One region of the Kitasatospora sp. NPDC059817 genome, then DNA from elsewhere that is predicted to be linked to it. Evidence: riboswitches for the same ligand, from Rfam matches in the RefSeq annotation. Region 1 holds a riboswitch; each other region holds the start of a gene.
The links. A riboswitch is a leader RNA that binds a small molecule or an ion and turns the genes downstream of it on or off. The one in region 1 is predicted to bind cobalamin.
Positions count from the first base shown of each region.

Region 2: another riboswitch for cobalamin. It lies ahead of ACFV61_RS29000 (cobalamin biosynthesis protein); the one in region 1 lies ahead of ACFV61_RS04285 (HoxN/HupN/NixA family nickel/cobalt transporter).
Region 3: another riboswitch for cobalamin. It lies ahead of ACFV61_RS13220 (ribonucleoside-diphosphate reductase subunit alpha); the one in region 1 lies ahead of ACFV61_RS04285 (HoxN/HupN/NixA family nickel/cobalt transporter).

Region 1 covers NZ_JBHWIR010000011.1:68,286-72,269, reverse strand. The annotation lists partial or broken gene ACFV61_RS04300 (AAA family ATPase) at 1-326, shown strand, start outside; gene ACFV61_RS04295 (Fpg/Nei family DNA glycosylase) at 407-1,216, shown strand; gene ACFV61_RS04290 (metalloregulator ArsR/SmtB family transcription factor) at 1,269-1,652, opposite strand; cobalamin riboswitch at 1,734-1,948, shown strand; gene ACFV61_RS04285 (HoxN/HupN/NixA family nickel/cobalt transporter) at 1,978-3,090, shown strand; gene ACFV61_RS04280 (hypothetical protein) at 3,624-3,984, shown strand, end outside.
Region 2 covers NZ_JBHWIR010000183.1:1,428-5,411, forward strand. The annotation lists gene ACFV61_RS28990 (hypothetical protein) at 1-171, opposite strand, end outside; gene ACFV61_RS28995 (alpha/beta hydrolase family protein) at 518-1,630, opposite strand; cobalamin riboswitch at 1,950-2,082, shown strand; gene ACFV61_RS29000 (cobalamin biosynthesis protein) at 2,190-3,158, shown strand; gene ACFV61_RS29005 (cobyric acid synthase) at 3,155-3,984, shown strand, end outside.
Region 3 covers NZ_JBHWIR010000049.1:2,149-6,132, reverse strand. The annotation lists gene ACFV61_RS13230 (glycoside hydrolase family 26 protein) at 1-686, opposite strand, end outside; gene ACFV61_RS13225 (hypothetical protein) at 827-1,876, opposite strand; cobalamin riboswitch at 2,298-2,440, shown strand; gene ACFV61_RS13220 (ribonucleoside-diphosphate reductase subunit alpha) at 2,608-3,984, shown strand, end outside.

The DNA.
Region 1 (3,984 bases):
CCAACGGCATCTCCTGCATCATCGACGACGCCGTCTTCCCGGACCGCCCGGCCATCGGCCTCGGCGGCTGGAAGCGGCACATCGGCCCCGGCATGATCCCGGTCGTGCTGCTGCCCAGCCTGGACTCCGTTCTGCACCGCAACGCCCGGCGCGGCGGCACCCGGCGGCTCGGTGACGAGGAGGTGGCGCGGATCCACGGCCGGATGGCCGGCTGGTACAACTCCGGGCTGCCGATCATCGACAACTCGTACCTGGACGTGGCCGGCACCGCCGCCGAGCTGGACCGCGTCATCCTGGCCCGGCTGATGGGCATGCCGGTCCGCTGACCTGCGACGATCCGGCGCTGTCGGTGCCGACTGCGATGATGTGCGGGTCCTGTCGAACCACCCCGGGGGAGCTGACGCCCGTGCCGGAAGGCCACATCATCCACCGCCTCGCCGCCGAGAACCGGAAGGCCTTCGGCGGCCGCCCGGTCGAGGTGTCCAGCCCGCAGGGCCGGTTCGCCGACGAGGCCAAGGCCATCGACGGGCAGCTGCTCACCGCGGCCGAAGCCGTCGGCAAGCACCTGTTCCTCGGCTTCGAGGAGGGCGGCTGGGTGCACGTCCACCTCGGCCTCTACGGCGGCTTCGCCTTCGGCACCGGGCCCGCGCCCGAGCCGGTCGGCCTGGTCCGGCTGCGGCTGGCCAACGACGACGGCTACGCCGACCTGCGCGGCCCCAACACCTGCGCGCTGGTCACCGGCGCGGAGAAGGCCGCCGTCGCCGCCCGGCTGGGCCCCGACCCGCTGCGCGCCGACGCCGATCCGCAGGCCGCCTGGCGCCGGATATCGGCGAGCCGGACGACCGTCGCCGCGCTGCTGATGGACCAGAAGGTGCTGGCCGGGGTGGGCAACGTCTACCGGGCCGAGGTGCTGTTCCGCCACGGGATCAACCCGTACCGCGCCGGCCGCGACCTCACCCGGGGCGAGTGGGACGCGATCTGGGCCGACCTGGTCGCCCTGATGCACGAGGGCGTCGGCGCGGGCCGGATCGACACCGTCCGGCCCGAGCACACCCCCGAGGCGATGGGCCGCCCGCCGCGCGTCGACGACCACGGCGGCGAGGTGTACGTCTACCGGCGGGCCGCGATGCCCTGCCTGGTCTGCGGCACCGACGTCCGGGCGGAGCAGCACGCCGCGCGCAACCTCTTCTGGTGCCCCACCTGCCAGGCGGCCTGACCGGGTCCGCGGTTGCTCCGGCCGGGCCCCGGCGTGTCCTCCGGGGGGCCGGTCAGCCGACGGCCGCGGTGGGCTCGTGGTGTTCGGCGGCGGCGCACGCGTCGAGGAGGGGGCGCATGGCCTCGTCCACGAGCCGGTAGCGCACGACTCTCCCGTCCTTGTCCCCGGTGACCACGCCCGCGGTGCGGAGCAGCCGCAGGGCCTGGGACACGGCGGGGTCGCGCATGCCGGTGGCGACGGCGAGGTCGGAGACGGCGAGCGGGCCGGCCCGGTGGAGGGCGAGCAGGAGGGCGAGCCGCCCGGGGTCGGCGAGCAGGGAGAACCGCTCGGCCCAGGTGCGGACGTGCGCGGGGTCGCCGATCGCGGCGATGGCCTCGCAGACCCGGTGTCCGTCGATGGTGCGGTGGCCCGCGCGGTCGGCCGGTACGAGATGCATGCGCACATTGTTGCAGGAGGGGGCCTGTGATCCTGGACACCTGCGCAGGTGCGCAGCCTTGCAAGGGTGGGTCCTGGCCCCTACGGTGTTCCCCGCCGTGGTGCTCGGGAAGACCGGTGACGGATCCTCAGGGGTCCCAGTCCGGAGCGGCCCTCGCCACTGTGATCGGGCCATCGTGATCGTCGACGATGGAGAGACGTCCGTACCCACGACGCCACTGGGAGCCTCGCGCACCTGGGAAGGCGGGTACGGGACCCCCGTAAGCCAGGAGACCGGCCACGGCATCTCACGAAGTGTTTCCACGAGGTGCTGGAGCGTGACCCGAATGACCCTGCCCGAAACCGCCGCCGCCGAGGCGCCGGCGACACCGTCCGTGCTGCCCACGTTCCGCTGGAAGCGCGAGGACACCGTCCGCACGGCCGGGCTGATGGGGGTGATCCTGGCCATGCACGTGGTGGCGTTCGGGACGCTCATCTTCCTGGTCGCGCCCCACAACTACGCGGTCGGCACCCAGGTCTTCGGCGTGGGCCTGGGGATCACCGCGTACACCCTCGGCATGCGGCACGCCTTCGACGCCGACCACATCGCGGTGATCGACAACACCACCCGCAAGCTGATGGCGGACGGCAAGCGGCCGGTCTCGGTCGGCTTCTGGTTCGCCCTCGGGCACTCCTCGATGGTGGTGCTGATGGCCGCCCTGGTGGCGGGCGGCGCGCAGCTGGCCAGCACGCTGATGGACGACGACTCGACCACCCACAAGTGGCTCGGGATGGTCGGCACGACGGCCTCCGGCGTGTTCCTCTACCTGATCGGCGCGCTCAATCTGGCCGCGCTGCTCGGTATCCTCAAGGTGTTCCGGGCGATGCGGGCCGGGTCGTACGACGAGGCGCAGCTGGAGGAGCACCTCAACTCGCGCGGCTTCATGGCCCGGGTGCTGAACCGGGCGACCCGCTCGATCACCCGGCCCGGGCAGATGTTCCCGGTGGGCATGGTGCTGGGGCTGGGCTTCGACACCGCGACCGAGGTCACCCTGATGGTGATGGCCGGGTCGGGCGCGGCGGCCGGGCTGCCCTGGTACGCGATCGTCTGCCTGCCGCTGCTGTTCGCGGCCGGGATGAGCCTGTTCGACACCCTGGACGGGACGTTCATGAACTTCGCGTACCAGTGGGCCTTCGCCAACCCGGTCCGGAAGGTCTACTACAACCTGACGATCACCGGGCTGTCGATCGCGGTGGCCTTCGTCATCGGCACCATCGAGCTGGTCGGCGTGCTGCACGAGAAGCTCGATCTGACCGACCCGGTCACCGGCTGGATCGCGGGCATCTCGCTGGACAACGTCGGCTACGCGATCGCCGGGCTGTTCGTGGTGGTCTGGGCCGCGGCGATCGCCTACTGGAAGCTGGCGCGGGTGGAGAAGCGCTGGGCGGCCGCCGAGTAGTGACGGCTGCGAGCAGCGACGGCTGCGAGCAGCGACGGGGGGGCCCCCCCGCGCCCCCGGGGGGGCGCCGGCCCCACGTGCGTGTCCGGCCCGATCGGACGTGGCGTCAGCGCCGCCCGAGCCCGCCCGACGCGGCGTCAGTGCCACCCACGCCCGCCCGACGGCGCGTCAGCACCATCCGAGCCGCCCGACGTGGCGTCAGCGCCTTCCCGGGCCTGCCCGACGCGGCGTCAGCATCGTCCCGGACCCGCCCGACGCGGCGTCAGCGCCTTCGGGACGGACCGACACGCCGTCAGCACAGGACCGACTCGGCCCGGACCGCCGCGAATCCTTTTCACCCGTCTCACTGGGGCACCCGGGTGAACCGGGCCGGGACTCCACTCGAATCGAGCACAGTCCGTACCCAAGTCGCCACTCTCCGGTGGCGGCGGACGTCGCGGTGGTTGACGGTGAATCAGACGCAGTTCCCACGAATTCCCTTGTCCGGCGCCGTGCCGGCGATCGCGGGCCTGTGTATCGGAAGGATCAACCTCATGCGTTCTGCACGCACTCTGCTCGCCGGGGCGGCTGTCGCCGCCGTTCTCACCGTCGGCACCCCCATGGCCTTCGCCGACGGCTCCGCCGACCAGGCGAAGAGCCTCACCTCGCAGGACCAGTCCGACCGCGGCGACGAGCACGGTCGCGGCGACGACCGTGGCGACGAGCACGGCCGTGGCGAAGGCCGTGGCGACGAGCACGGCCGCGGCGAGGGTCGCGGCGACGAGCACGGCCGCGGCGAGGGTCGTGGCGACGAGCACGGCCGCGGCGAGGGCCGTGGCGACGAGCACGGCCGCGGCGAGGGCCGTGGCGACGAGCACGGCCGCGGCGAAGGCCGTGGCGACGACAAGGGCGGCG
Region 2 (3,984 bases), on a different contig from region 1:
CACCAGCATCCGGCGGGCCAGCGGCGCCAGCTCGGCCGGCGCGGGAAAGCCCTCCGGTACGGGAACCCTCCCCCGACCGGGCGCCGCAGCGGGCCCTCGTCGGCGGGGTACCCCGGCCCCGCCCGGCTTGCCGGCGGCGGGCCGGTGGGCCGTACCGGGGAGACGGGTCACCGTCGCACCAGTACCGATCGTCGGAGGGAGCGGGGCATCACGGTCGCGCGGATTCCGAGACGTCACGTCGAGCAGTCTTCCCCTTGTACCGGCCTTCTGTCACATCCGGTTGGCTGTACGGACGGGCGGCCGTCGACGGCGCCTCCCCAAGATCGGGCAACAATCGGGCAACAGAGGCAAACCGCCTGGCCGGAAACAGGTGGCGGGGGCATGCCATCCCGGCTCAACCCTTGCGGCGGCGGTCGCGCTACCCGCCCGACCGGTCACACTCCGTGGCTGACGGGTGAGGTCCGGGTTTCGTACAGAGGCCCTGTCGGTGTGACTTCTCGTGCGGGGGGGGCTGGGTTCAGAGAAGGGGGGTGAGCCAGCGGCGGAGGAGTTCGGTGTAGTGGGTGGGGGCCGAGTTCCAGAGGGTGGCGTGGTCGGCGCCCGGGAAAGGCCGGAGGCTGACCACGCCGGGGCGGGCGGCGGCGAGGCGCTCGGCGGCGCGGAACGGGGCGACCTGATCGTCGGGGCTGTGCAGGAGGAGGGTGGGGACACGCAGGTCGGCGCCCTCGGCGATGCGGCTGAAGTCGGCGAGGTCGACGCCGGTACGGCCCTCGGCCGCGAGGGCGCCGAGCTCGGCGGCGGCGCCGGTGTAGCCGGCCCGGGCGGCGCCGCGGCGGGCGGTGGCGGGCAGGTCGAGGACCGGCGAGTCCAGGACGAGGCCGCTGATGGCATGGGCCCAGGCGGAGCGGGAGGCCGTCTGGAGGGCCATGGTGGCGCCGAGGGACCAGCCGTACAGGATGACCCGGCCGGCGCCGCTGTCGAGGGCGAGCCGGACCGCCGACTCGACGTCGCGCCACTCGGTCTCGCCGAAGTGGCCGAGCCCGTCCGGCGAGGCGGGGGCGCCCTGGTCGCCCCGGTAGGTGACGGCGAGGGCGGGCAGGGCGAGGCGGTCGAGGACGGGGAGGACCGGGAGGGTCTGCTGCCGGTCGGCGCCGGGGCCGTGGACGAGGATCACCCAGGTGCCGCGTTTGCCGTCGAGGCGCCAGGCGGGGAGGGCGCCGAGTTCGCCGTCGGCGGCGGTGTCGGTGAAGGGGAGGCCGAGCGCCTCCGTGGGGTCGCCGAGGTGGACGCGGGGGGTGAAGCGGACCTCGGTGCCGGGAGTGAGGGTGCCCCGGTCGGCGCGGACGAGGCGGCGGGTGACACCGTTCTCGTCGCTGTGCAGGACGTCCTCGACGACGGCGTGGCCGTGGTCGTCCCACTCCACGGCCCAGCGGCCGGGGCGCAGGCTCTCGGGGCGGCGGTTGAAGGTGATCCGGCCCGCGGCGAGGCTCCGCACCAGGACGGGGCCCGACTCCCGGACGGCGCTCGCCGGGTGGACCAGCCGTTCGGAGGCCCGACGGCCGATCACCAGGACGGCGGCCCCGGCGCCGACGACGGCGGCCGCCACGACGGCCGCGGTTCCCCAACGCATATCGCTCCCCGCTCTGCTGGTCTTGGCTGCTCTTGGACCGGACGGTGTCCGGGCGGTGTCCGGGCGCTGCTCGGACGGTGTTCGGGCACCAGTTCACCGGGGGGCCGCGCGGGCGGCCACCGGGCTGGGCCGTCCGGGGTACGGCGGGGCGTCGGGCGGGGCGGGGCGTCAGGCGGGCGGGGCGTCGGGCGGGGCGGGCCTCGGGCGGGCGAGAACGGCACCGGCGACAGGGCTCCGAGGTGTGACCAACCCCTCCGTGACCTCGGTTGACTCCCGGTTCGGCCGCGTGATGGGATCCTGGGGCCAAACGGAGGCATGCAGAGGAAGCCGGTGCGAGTCCGGCGCGGTCCCGCCACTGTCACCGGGGAGCACGCTCGGAACATTGCCACGGCGGACCGTCAGAAGCCGCTGGAAGGCCCGGGGGTGCGTCCGACCCGGAAGCCAGGAGACTCTCGCCCCCGGTACGTCGATCCAGGGCGCGGACCCTGAGTGAGGACACGCACGCGATGCAGGCTGCCCCGACCCGCCGGACCCGACGCGGCCTTCCGCCGAACCCGCCGTGCGCCCGCTGACCCGCGCCGCCGCGTTCGCGCTCGGCGCCGCCGCGGGCTTCGCCGCGGACGCCCGCTTCGCCGACCCCCGGCGCGGCCACCCGGTGGCCGTCTTCGGCGGCGCGGCGACCCGGCTGGAGCGGCGGGTGTGGCAGGACGACCGGGTGGCCGGCGCCGGGTACACGGCGCTGTGCGTGGGCGCGGTCGCGGCCGGCGCGGTGGCCCTGGACCGTACGGTGGGCCGGCGTCCGCTGGGCCGGGCCGCGCTGGCGGCCGCCGCGACCTGGACGGTGCTGGGCGGCACCTCGCTGACCCGGGAGGCGCGCACCATCGGCCGGTCGCTGGCCACGGGTGACCTGGCGGCCGCGCGGGAACGGCTGCCGCACCTGTGCGGGCGGGATCCGAGCGCGCTGGACGGGCCGCAGATCGCCCGCGCGGTGGTCGAGTCGGTCGCCGAGAACACTGCGGACGCCGTGGTGAACGCGCTGGTCTGGGGCACGCTGGCGGGCACGCCGGGGCTGCTGGCGTTCCGCGCGGTGAACACGCTGGACGCGATGGTCGGCCACCGCTCGCCGCGGTACGCCCGGTTCGGCTGGGCCTCGGCCCGGCTCGACGACGTGGCGGGCTGGCCGGGCGCCCGGCTGACGGCGCTGCTCACGGTGGCCGCCGCGCCGCAGCCGAAAACGGCCTGGCGGGTCTGGCGGCGGGACGGTTCGGCGCACCCGAGCCCGAACGCGGGCCAGGCGGAGGCGGCCTTCGCGGGCGCGGTGGGCGTCCGGCTGGGCGGGACCCTCCAGTACGGGGAGCGGGTGGAGCACCGGCCGGTGCTGGGCGCGGAGTTGCGCCCGGTGACGGCGGACGACATCGAGCGGGCCTGCGTGCTCTCCCGGCGGGTGGGCGCGCTGGCCCTGGGTACGACGGTCGCGGGGCACGTCGCGCTGCGCTTGCTGACGACACGGTGGAGGGGAAGGGCATGAGCAACGCACTGCTGGTCGCCGGGACGACCTCGGACGCGGGCAAGAGCGTGGTGACCGCGGGCATCTGCCGCTGGCTGGCCCGGCAGGGGGTGCGGGTCGCGCCGTTCAAGGCGCAGAACATGTCGCTGAACTCCTTCGTCACCGCCGACGGCGCCGAGATCGGCCGGGCGCAGGCGATGCAGGCGCAGGCGGCCCGGGTGGAGCCGGAGGCGGCGATGAACCCGGTGCTGCTGAAGCCGGGCGCGGACGGCCGCAGCCAGGTGGTGCTGCTGGGCCGGCCGGTCGCCGAGGTGGGCGCGCTGGACTACCGCGAGCGCAAGCCCGTCCTGCTGGAACGGTCGCTGGAGTGCCTGGCGGATCTGCGCCGCCGCTACGAGGTGGTGGTCTGCGAGGGCGCCGGTTCGCCCGCCGAGATCAACCTGCGGGACCGGGACATCGCCAACATGGGCCTGGCGACGGCCGCCGGGCTGCCGGTGGTGGTGGTCGGGGACATCGACCGCGGCGGCGTCTTCGCGGCGATGTACGGGACGCTGGCGCTGCTGTCGGCGCAGGACCAGCGGCACGTGGCGGGCTGGTTCGTCAACAAGTTCCGCGGCGACGCGCGGCTGCTGGCGCCCGGCCTGGACATGCTGCACGGGCTGACCGGCCGTCCGGTGCTCGGCACCCTGCCGATGCTGCCGGGCCTGTGGCTGGACGCCGAGGACTCGCTGGACCTGTCCACGGTGGTGGACCGGGTCGACGGCCGCGGCCCGCTCGGGGCGGACGTACTGCGGGTGGCCGTGGTGCGCTTCCCCCGGCTGTCGAACTTCACCGACCTGGACGCCCT
Region 3 (3,984 bases), on a different contig from region 1:
TGGAAGGACATGCCGACGATCCCGGCCGGCCCCCCGCCGTTGTCGGGCAGTTCGGTGGTGGTGCCGTCGCAGTTGTGCTGGACACCGGCCGTGCCGTAGCTGCCGTCGTCGGCGCGCGGGTGGCCGGACCAGACGGCGGAGAGCAGGTCGACGGCGTCGTCGGTGTACTGCCAGCCGGCCCGGCAGGTGGGCCACCGGCCGGCCGAGTAGGAGCGCGGGTCGCCGACACCCCAACCGGTCTGGCCGTAGCCGGGGCCGAGGTCGGTCTCGACGAAGCCGGGCAGCTTGCCGGTGAGGTCGGCGGCCTTCTTGTAGTAGTAGCCGACCTGCTTGGTGCCGCGGTAGTCGCCGTACTCGGGGTTGTTGCGCTCGTTGTGCGCCTCGACGTGCTGGCCGATCACCGTCCCGCCGCTCTGCCCGGTGCGGGCCTGCCCCTCCAGGTCGGCGAGCAGCTGCTGGACGGCCCGGGCGTTCGGCGAGGCCTGCGGGTCCCGGGCGAGCAGGTCCCGGCCGACCTCCGGCGGCAGGGTACGGCCGGAGAAACCGACCGCCACCGGGACGCGGGCGGGCTGTTCGCCGTCGGCCCGGCCGTCGCGCTGCAACAGCGCCACGGCGCCCGCGGCCACCACGACCCCGGCCGCGGCCAGGACGGCGGGCTTGCCGCGCAGGGCTCTGGGCAGGGCCACGGACCGCTCCTCCGGTTGCTCGCCGGCACCGGCCCAGGCGGACACAACCGGAACACTCGTGCGAATGACTGCCCCGAGAGCCTGCCACACTCCCCCGGCCCCGGCGAGCGAACCCGCCGGGGCCGGGGTGTCACGGCGGATCAGCCGGCCGCGGCGGCTCCCGGCGCACCCGGCGCGGCCGCGGACGCGGCCTTGGCGCGCTGGAGCAGCTGGCCCTTCACGTGCTCGCCGAAGCCGGCGGCCGCCGCGGTGGCGGCGGCGTCAGCGGTGTCGCCGCCCTTCGCCGAGCCCTCGACCGTGAAGTAGGCGTACCGGCCCAGGGTGTTGTGCGTGTTGGTGCAGCCCGGCGTGGCGCAGAAGGGCGGCGCGCCCGGCGCGACGGCGCCCTTGAGGTGGCCGGTGTAACTCTTCATCGAGGTCTCGGCCTGGATCTTGTGGTCGAAGACCGCGACGCCGACGGTCACCGCGCTGTCGCCGGAGACGTAGGTCGCCCGGAGCACCTTCTGGCAGCCCTGGTCACCGAGGACCTTGCCGAGCCCGCCGGTCGTCGAGTTCCCGTCCCAGCAGGGCGAGTCCAGCGAGACGAAGGTCCGGTTCCAGGTGGCGCCGTTGACCGTCACCTGGAGTGCGGAGAACAGCGCCCCCGCGTCCTGTGGTGCCGGGTCGGTGGCGGCCTCCCAGATCGGCTTCGACGGGTCGTCCGGCGCGCCGCCCGGGGTGCCGGCGGCACTTGGCGCGGCACTCTGGGCGGCACTCGGTGCGGCACTCGGCGCGGCGGAGGACGGCCGGTTGGAGGCCGAGGCGGTCGGCCCGGCGGTCGGCTTGTCGCCGTCGCCCTTCGTCAGCAGCACCGTCCCGCCCGCGACCAGGCCGCCGACCAGGACGACCGCGACCGCCACGCCGAGGGCCCGCAACCGGCGGCGGCGCTTGTCGTCCGCCGCGTTGCGGTCCGCCAGCGCCTGCCAGTTCGGCTCGGCGCGCTGCGGCGCCTGGGGCTGCGGGTACGGCTGCGGGTGCGCCTGCGGGTGCGCCTGCGGGTGCGCTTGGGGATGCGGCTGGGGGTTCGGCTGGGGGTTCGGCTGGGGGTTCGGCTGCCACTGCGGCGGCAGCTGCTGCCCCGGTTGGCCCGGCTGCGGCAGCGGAGGCTGCCCCGGCGGACCGGGCTGCGCCACCGGCTGCGCGGGCGGCACCGGAGGTCCGTACGAGGCCGGCGGCGGCCCGAAGCCCCCGCTCGGCGGCAACACCGGACCGGGCACCACCGGCGGCTGCTGACCGTGCGCGTCCCCCGGCCCGGTGGGAGGCGTTCCCTGCTGACCCTGCCCGGGTGCGCCAGTTCCGTCGCTCACGCGCCCCCTCGCTTCGCTCGATGATCGCTTCGCGAAACGCGCCCCTCGGCGCTTCGCTCGCTCATGCGCCCAGATCGTAGGGCATGCCCCCGCCAGCCGGTCCGCCCGGTGACCGTTCCGTATCGAAACCAGGACGCCGGAGCCCGGAACCAGGGCCCCGGGAGCCCGGATCCGAGGCGCCCCAAGGCCACGACCCGCCCCCTCCCAGCACCCCCGGTTATCGCGCCGACACACCGCGCCATACTACATGTGGGGTCGCATCAGAGAGACACCACAAGATGTATGCTCAATCCTGCTGTCGATGCAGGGGAACCCGGTGCGAATCCGGGACTGCCCCGCAGCGGTGAGCGGGCGGCTCCAGCAGCCGCACCGCGAGTCCGAGTACCTGCCGACGGTGTGCGCACGGGCCCTCCCGCAGAGGCCGCGCCAGCACGAGAACTACCTTCCGGGCCTCGCGGGCGGGCCGGGGACGCCACTGTCGCGCGACGCTTTCTGCGTACGTGCCGTGCTCCCCTGCCCCGAACGGCCCGGTACCCCCCGATCACCGCCGCCGATCGCCGCCAGGAGAGAGCGCCTTGACCACCGCTGCCTCAGCCACCCTGCCCGCCCCGGGCACCGGCCCCGCCCCCACCGACCCGACGGTCTCCGACCCCGGCGGCGCGCTCCTTCGGCTGCTCACCGACCGCAGCGTCGATCTCCCCCAGGTGGACCCCGGCCATGTCGCCGCCGCCGCGCTGCGCGGCCGCCACGCCGGCTCGGACTTCGCCGAGCTGCGCGGGCTGGCCGTGGACGCCGCCGCGTCGATGATCGCCGAGGACCCCCAGTACTCGAAGCTGGCCGCCCGGCTGCTCGCCCTGGAGATCGTCGACGAGGCGAACAGCCAGGGCTCGCGCTCCTTCGCCGCCTCGATCGCCGTCGGCCACGACGAGGGCCTGATCGGTGACACCACCGCCGCCTTCGTCGCCAAGCACGCCGCCGCCCTGGACGCCTTGATCGACGCGCACGGCGACGACCGCTTCGAGTACTTCGGCCTGCGCACCGTGCAGTCCCGCTACCTGCTGCGCCACCCGATCACCCGCAAGGTCATCGAGACCCCGCAGCACTTCCTGCTCCGCGTCGCCTGCGGCCTGGCGGTCGGCGACAGCGAGCAGTCCGTGCGCGAGGTCGCCGAGCTGTACGGCCTGATGAGCCGGCTGGAGTACCTGACCTCCTCGCCGACCCTGTTCAACTCCGGCACCCGGCACCCGCAGATGTCGAGCTGCTACCTGCTCGACTCCCCGCTGGACAACCTGGACTCGATCTACAACCGCTACGCGCAGATCGCCCGGCTGTCCAAGCACGCCGGCGGCATCGGCCTGTCCTACTCGCGCATCCGCTCGCGCGGCAGCCTGATCCGCGGCACCAACGGCAAGTCCAACGGCATCGTCCCGTTCCTGCGCACCCTCGACTCCTCGGTCGCCGCCGTCAACCAGGGCGGCCGCCGCAAGGGCGCGGCCTGCGTCTACCTGGAGACCTGGCACGCCGACATCGAGGAGTTCCTGGAGCTCCGCGACAACACCGGCGAGGAGGCGCGGCGCACCCACAACCTCAACCTGGCGCACTGGATCCCGGACGAGTTCATGCGCCGGGTCAACGCCAACGAGGACTGGTCGTTGTTCTCCCCCGCCGACGTGCCCGAGCTCGTCGACCTGTGGGGCTCCGACTTCGACGAGGCCTACCGCAAGGCCGAGCTGGCCGGCAAGGCCGTGCGCACCATCCCCGCGCAGACCCTGTACGCCCGGATGATGCGCACCCTGGCGCAGACCGGCAACGGCTGGATGACCTTCAAGGACGCCTCCAACCGCGCCGCCAACCAGACCGCGCTGCCCGGCCGCACGGTGCACTCCTCGAACCTGTGCACCGAGATCCTGGAGGTCACGGACGACTCCGAGACCGCCGTCTGCAACCTCGGC